One region of the Pseudarthrobacter sp. Y6 genome, then DNA from elsewhere that is predicted to be linked to it. Evidence: riboswitches for the same ligand, from Rfam matches in the RefSeq annotation. Region 1 holds a riboswitch; the other holds the start of a gene.

What was found. A riboswitch is a leader RNA that binds a small molecule or an ion and turns the genes downstream of it on or off. The one in region 1 is predicted to bind glycine.
Region 2: another riboswitch for glycine. It lies ahead of gcvP (aminomethyl-transferring glycine dehydrogenase); the one in region 1 lies ahead of gcvP (aminomethyl-transferring glycine dehydrogenase).

The regions. Positions count from the first base shown of each region.
Region 1 is NZ_CP189574.1:966,358-969,760, reverse strand. Features, by position in the region: gene gcvP (aminomethyl-transferring glycine dehydrogenase) at 1-1,518, opposite strand, end outside; glycine riboswitch at 1,708-1,805, opposite strand; gene ACQCSW_RS04730 (TetR/AcrR family transcriptional regulator) at 1,987-2,526, opposite strand; gene ACQCSW_RS04725 (MFS transporter) at 2,594-3,403, shown strand, end outside.
Region 2 is NZ_CP189574.1:3,549,500-3,552,902, forward strand. Features, by position in the region: gene gcvP (aminomethyl-transferring glycine dehydrogenase) at 1-1,890, opposite strand, end outside; glycine riboswitch at 2,052-2,149, opposite strand; gene ACQCSW_RS17005 (AzlD domain-containing protein) at 2,188-2,433, opposite strand; gene ACQCSW_RS17010 (hypothetical protein) at 2,430-2,603, opposite strand; gene ACQCSW_RS17015 (hypothetical protein) at 3,087-3,227, opposite strand; gene ACQCSW_RS17020 (hypothetical protein) at 3,373-3,403, opposite strand, start outside.

The sequences.
Region 1 (3,403 bases):
GGGGATCATGGTCCGGTCCAGGGCAAGGTCACGGTCGCTCAGCCTGCGGATGTAGCGCAGCAGCTGGGTCTCGGAACGGTGCGTGTTGAACACCGGGTGCTGCAGGTACTCAGAGGTGCGGACGACGGCGGCATCCAGCGCGAACCCAGTGTCAGTGCCGGCGGCCGCGTCCACCACGGCGGCGCCAAAGACGTCCAGCACACCGGCGACGATGGCCGGGGTTGTGGTTTCATCGGCGGAGACGCCGATGGTGTTCTCGTCGATGTGGCGCAGGTTGATGCCCTTGGCTTCGGCGGCGGCAACAATGGCGGAGGCCTTGCCGGGCACGGAAACCGTGACGGTATCAAAGAAGCTCGTGTGAAGTACGTCCAGGCCAGCCGACTTCAGCGACGCGGCGATGATTGCAGCGTGGCCGTGTGTGGTCTCGGCGATCGCTTTCAAGCCGTCGGGGCCGTGGTAAACGGCGTAGAAGGAGGAGACGATGGCCAGCAGGGCCTGCGCGGTGCAGATGTTGGACGTGGCCTTCTCGCGGCGGATGTGCTGCTCGCGGGTCTGGAGCGCCAGACGGTACGCGGGGGTCCCGGCGTCGTCCTTGGACACCCCAACCAGGCGGCCGGGCATGGACCGCTCCAGACCCTTGGCCACTGCCATGTACGCGGCGTGCGGGCCGCCGAAGAACAACGGCACACCAAAACGCTGGGTCGAGCCGACGGCAATGTCCGCGCCCTGCTCCCCGGGAGGGGTGATCAGGGTCAGGGCCAGCAGGTCGGCGGCAACGGTGACGAGCGCGCCGCGCTCCTTGGCTGCCGCGATCACTGCGGCGTGGTTGAAGACCCGGCCGGAAACGCCCGGCTGCTGCAGGACGATGCCGTTGATGACGCCGTCGGGCAGGCCCTTGGACAGGTCAGCGACCTCCACCTCGAAACCGAGGGCCTCGGCGCGGCCCTTGACGATGGCGATGGTCTGCGGCAGGCAGTCGGCATCCAGGACCGTCTTGCCGTCCCGGGCCTCCTTGTTCTTGTTCGCCCGGCGCATCATGAGGACGGCCTCGGCGACCGCGGTGGCTTCATCCAGCAGCGACGCGTTCGCGATCGGCAGGCCCACCAGGTCCTGGACCATGGTCTGGAAGTTCAGCAACGCCTCAAGCCGGCCCTGGGAAATTTCGGGCTGGTACGGGGTGTACGCGGTGTACCAGGCAGGGGCTTCGAGGATGTTGCGGCGGATCACGGCGGGCGTCACGGTGTCGTAGTAGCCCTGGCCGATCATCTGCACAGCGGTCTTGTTCTTGGAGGCGAGCTTCCGCAGCTCCGCAAGGACCTCAACCTCACTGAGGGCGTCCTTGAGGGCCAGCGGCTTGGCCTGGCGGATGTCGTTGGGGACGGCAGTATCCACCAGCGCGTCCACAGTGTCGTAGCCGACGGCCTTGAGCATGGAGTCGATATCGGCCTGGCGGCGGGCGCCGATGTGCCGGTCAACGAAGGTGGCCGAGGCGGAACTAACACTCACAAGGAACTCCATTACTAATGGCGGCGCAGGGTACGCCACATCGATTCGGGTTCCACCCCGCTCTGTCTGGGACCTGAGAGTTTCCGCGCCCACCTGCTTGTCGCGGGGTGACGCTTGCACCGTCGGTGAGCACAGCGGTCCTGACATTCCGGAGTGATCCGGGATGTCTCAGGCGGACGGCCTGCCACTTTCCAGGGTTGCCTGGCCGCGGCGGTACGTGGGCCCGAGAGATTCCTGGGGAGGATTTGCTCCTACGGCGCCTGTTGTACCTACTAACAGAACTCTCCCGCCGCAGATCAAAGGCATATTCAGATTGTTGTGCCGGCCGGTGGCAGCCATTACAGGGACCAATTCTCCTACGCCCCGGGCCATCGGGCAAATGAGGTCGTCGGATTCTGCTCAATCATTCCGGTGTGGAGCTCGTGCGCGTCCGGATACACCCGGGCTTGCATCAGGGACCGGCCGAATGATTGAGCAGAATCAGCCCCGCAGCCGCTCCACTGCGGCAAGGAGCTCCTCAATATCTCCGTGCCTGCCCCGGCCGTCCCCGGTGGTGCCGCTTTCCCACATGGCGTTGAAATACAGCCCGTCCCCCATATACAGCACGGCTTTCGCCATGGCCGTGCCGACGTCGGCCGCGATCAGGTCCAACCACTGCTGCTGGATGGCGGCAAAGCGCCGCCGGGCCTCTTCATGGGCCACTTCGGCCAGTCGCGTGGCGGCCACAAAGGAGCGGTCCATCGGCGAATCGGACCAGAGCGAGGAACGGATAAAGTAGGCCGCCGCACCTTCGGCTGCTGCGGCCATCAGCGCGAGATCCTCGACGGCCAGGCGATCCAACCGTTCCAGCACCGCGGCGATCAGCGCTTCCTTGTTAGGGAAGTGGTACAGCAATCCGCCCTTGGACACGCCGGCCCGCCTGGCCACCGCATCCAAAGTGGCAGCCCGCTCCCCCACATCAATCAGGAGTTCTTCAAAAGCGTCGAGGACTGCATCGCGTGCGACGGGATTTCTGGCCATGGCTTCAATCATGCACGCTCCGGGCCCCGTTTCTTAACTGTACCGTCTGGACGGTACAGTTATCGACATGACATTGTCCGCACAGTCCAACCAGAACACGCGCAGCACATCCGCGACGGCAGCCGGTCTCCGGCCGTCAGGGCCCGCCAAGGCGCCTTGGCGCGACTGGCTCGCGCTGGCCCTGCTGATGTTTCCGGTGCTCCTGGTTGCAGTAGACAACACTGCGTTGACATTTGCGCTTCCGGCCATCGCCAGCAGCTTGGAGACAACGGGAGTCCAGCTGCTGTGGATTGTGGACGCCTATCCCCTGGTGCTTGCCGGATTGCTGGTTGCCATGGGCAGCCTGGGTGACCGGATCGGGCGCCGCCGGCTGCTGCTGACCGGCAGCGTTGGATTCGCCGCGGTCTCGGCAGCAACAGCCCTTGCCCCCAGCGCGGAGTGGCTGATAGCGGGACGGGTGATGCTGGGGTTCTTCGGCGCCATGCTGATGCCCTCAACCCTGTCGCTGATCCGCAACATTTTTCCGGACCCAAACCGGCGTCGGCTGGCCGTGGCCATCTGGGCAGCCGGCTTCTCCGGCGGCGCCGCCCTGGGCCCCATCTTTGGGGGCTGGCTGGTGGAGCAGTTCTGGTGGGGCGCCATCCTGCTGGTCGCCGTGCCCATCATGCTGCCCCTGCTGGCGTTCGGCCCTGCGTTCATCCCGGAATCAAAGGATCCGCGGCCCGGACGGGTGGACGTGCCCAGCATCGCCCTGTCCCTGCTGGTGATGGTGCCCGTTGTGTATGGCATCAAGGAAATGGCGACCGAAGGTTTCGGGGCCACTCCGGTGGGGCTAGTTGCCTTTGGCCTGGCCATGGGCGTCGTCTTTGTCCGCCGC
Region 2 (3,403 bases), 1.6 Mb from region 1:
CTCGATCTTGGCGTACAGGTCCGTGTGGTCGATGCTGCCGTCCGGCGCCGTCGCGACGACAACAACCTTCATGCCGGCCAGGACGGCCGAGGCGGCGTTGGTGCCGTGGGCCGAGGCCGGGATCAGGCAAACGGTGCGCTGGTCATCGCCGCGGGACAGGTGGTAGCCACGGATGGCCAGCAGGCCCGCGAGCTCACCCTGGGAACCGGCGTTCGGCTGCAGAGAGACCTGGTCGTAACCGGTGATTTCCGCGAGGTCAGCTTCCAGCCCGCTGATGAGCTCGCGCCAGCCCACCGTCTGTGAGTCCGGGGCGAACGGGTGGATCGAGGCGAACTCCGGCCAGGAAATGGCTTCCATCTCGGCCGTGGCGTTCAGCTTCATGGTGCAGGAACCCAGCGGGATCATGGTCCGGTCCAGGGCAAGGTCACGGTCGCTCAGCCTGCGGATGTAGCGCAGCAGCTGGGTCTCGGAACGGTGCGTGTTGAACACCGGGTGCTGCAGGTACTCGGAGGTGCGGAGCACCGATTCGGGCAGGTCAAAGCCCTTCGCGTCCACTACCGGGCCGGCACCGAAGGCGACGGCGATGGCGGAGAGGACATCCGTCGTCGTGGTTTCATCAGCGGAGACGCCGATGGTGTCCTCGTCGATGTGGCGCAGGTTGATGCCGCGTGCTTCGGCGGCGGCGATGACCTTGGCGGCCTTGCCCGGGACGCGGACCGTGACGGTGTCGAAGAAGGTCTCGGTGACCAGTTCGCGGCCGGCGACCTTCAGCGTAGTGGCCAGCGTGCGGGCGTTGTGGTGGACGCGCTCGGCGATGGCCTTCAGTCCGTCGGGGCCGTGGTAGACGGCGTAGAAGGAGGAGACGATGGCCAGCAGCGCCTGCGCGGTGCAGATGTTGGACGTGGCCTTCTCGCGGCGGATGTGCTGCTCACGGGTCTGCAGCGCCAGACGGTACGCGGGGGTCCCGGCGTCGTCCTTGGACACCCCAACCAGGCGGCCGGGCATGGACCGCTCCAGGCCCTTCGCCACCGCCATGTACGCGGCGTGCGGGCCGCCGAAGAACAACGGCACACCAAAACGCTGGGTCGAGCCGACGGCAATGTCCGCGCCCTGCTCCCCGGGAGGGGTGATCAGGGTCAGGGCCAGCAGGTCGGCGGCAACGGTGACGAGCGCGCCGCGCTCCTTGGCTGCCGCGATCACTGCGGCGTGGTTGAAGACCCGGCCGGACACGCCCGGCTGCTGCAGCACGATGCCGTTGATGACACCGTCGGGCAGTCCCTTGGACAGGTCAGCGACCTCCACCTCGAAACCCAGCGCCTCGGCGCGGCCCTTCACAATCGCGATGGTCTGCGGCAGGCAGTCGGCATCCAGGACCGTCTTGCCGTCCCGGGCCTCCTTGTTCTTGTTCGCCCGGCGCATCATGAGGACGGCCTCGGCGACGGCGGTGGCTTCATCCAGCAGCGACGCGTTCGCGATCGGCAGGCCCACCAGGTCCTGGACCATGGTCTGGAAGTTCAGCAGCGCCTCCAGCCGGCCCTGGGAAATTTCCGGCTGGTACGGGGTGTAGGCGGTGTACCAGGCAGGGGCTTCGAGGATATTCCGGCGGATCACCGCGGGCGTCACGGTGTCGTAATAGCCCTGCCCGATCATCTGCACAGCGGTCTTGTTCTTCGCCGCGAGCTTACGCAGCTCCGCAAGAACCTCAACCTCACTGAGGGCGTCCTTGAGGGCCAGCGGCTTGGCCTGGCGAATGGAGTCGGGGACGGCAACGTCCACGAGACCGTCAACGCTGTCATAGCCAACGGCCTTGAGCATGGTGTCAACATCGGCCTGGCGGCGCGCACCAATATGCCGATCGGCAAAGGTGGAAGGGGACGACTGGATGGTCATGAAGGAACTCCATAATTCAGGTGGCGCGCTGGGTACGCCACATTGATTCGGGTTCCTCCCCGCTCTGTATTGGACCTGAGAGTTTCCGCGCCCACCTGCTTGTCGCAGGGTGACGCTTGCACCGTCGGTGAGCCCGTTGCCGGACTACTTTCCAGAGTTGCCTAACCGCGGCGGTACGTGGGCCTGAGAGATTCCCGGAGAGGATTTGCTCCTACGGCGCCTGCTGAACGTACCGGCAAGACTCTCCCGCCGCAGATCAAAAGCATGTGCCACTTTGTCCGTGACACGTCTCACAGGTTAGCCGGATTCTGGATTGCTGGCAAGCACAACACTTTCGCGAGCGTCTTGACATGAGTCGTTACGGGCAGGGAGCGTGGATGCCAGTGCCACATGGACGGCGGTTCCGCCGAGGACGCTCACGATGGCGTTGCGCCGCCAGAGGTGGAGGCCGGCGGTGACGATGAGCCCTGCAGCGACTGCGGCGGCGACCGGCGTCAGGGCTACGGGGGCGTGCCGCACCGTATAGAAGACGAGGATGGTCATGATGCCAGCCGCATGTTTTCGTTCAGGTAGGGCAGCAGTGCGCTGTGATGCAGCGCGGCCAGCAGGGCGAACGGGGCCGCGCGCAGCGCCCAGGTTCGAGGGCGTCCGTTTGTCCCGTCGGGTGCTGTTCCCTGGTTGATACCCGCCCATACCCGATCAAAGCCACGCAAACGCCGCCACCTCGTCGCCCACGAAATTGAAGGTCCCACCGGCTATGCCTTCTGGTTTTGGGGGTCCTCGATGTAGGCGTTGATCCACTGCCGGAGCAGCGCCAGGGACGCCGGGGCCCACACTTCATCACCGACAATGCAAAGCATCCTAGCCATGCGACCCTAGCCTTGGCAGTCTCGCCGCCGCTTACTCAAAGAACAATCCCAGTAGGGCGAACCTCAACCGCACGGCCAACCGCCAAACGAAGCTGCGATTTAGCCGCCAAGCGAAGTTAACAGTCACAGCTGCCGCGCCGATCTGCCCCATCGCCCATGGCAAGACCTCCTTGGTCTCATGTGCCTTAACGACCAACAGTTCACGCCCCGGTGCGGCGCTCATCCTGAGGGTGAACCCCAGCTGCTTGGTCTAGAAGTCGATAGCCGCATCGACGTCGTCGACCACGTACCGGACGCTGACCAGGTCCGTAAGGTCGTTGGGCATTTCTAGCTCCGCTCCGAACTCGTTTGGGAGTACTCGATCGCGTAACGCAGGAACTGGATCCGCGTGTTCAGTTCGTCCGCTGTGCGGACGAACGCCGGATATCTGTCTTGGTCCGCCGCCGCTTCGGCCGCCGGATCGGGCATGCTCCAAAGCACCATCGCGGGCGGCCCTGGGAAGTCCGGGCATGCTTCCTGTACGCGGTCACAAAGGCTGATCACATGTTCGAATCGCTGCTCGACGAACTCCCCCGGATGCTTGGAGCGTGCGCCACTAATGTCAATGCCACGCTCACGCATCACTCGTACGGCGTTGGGGTGAA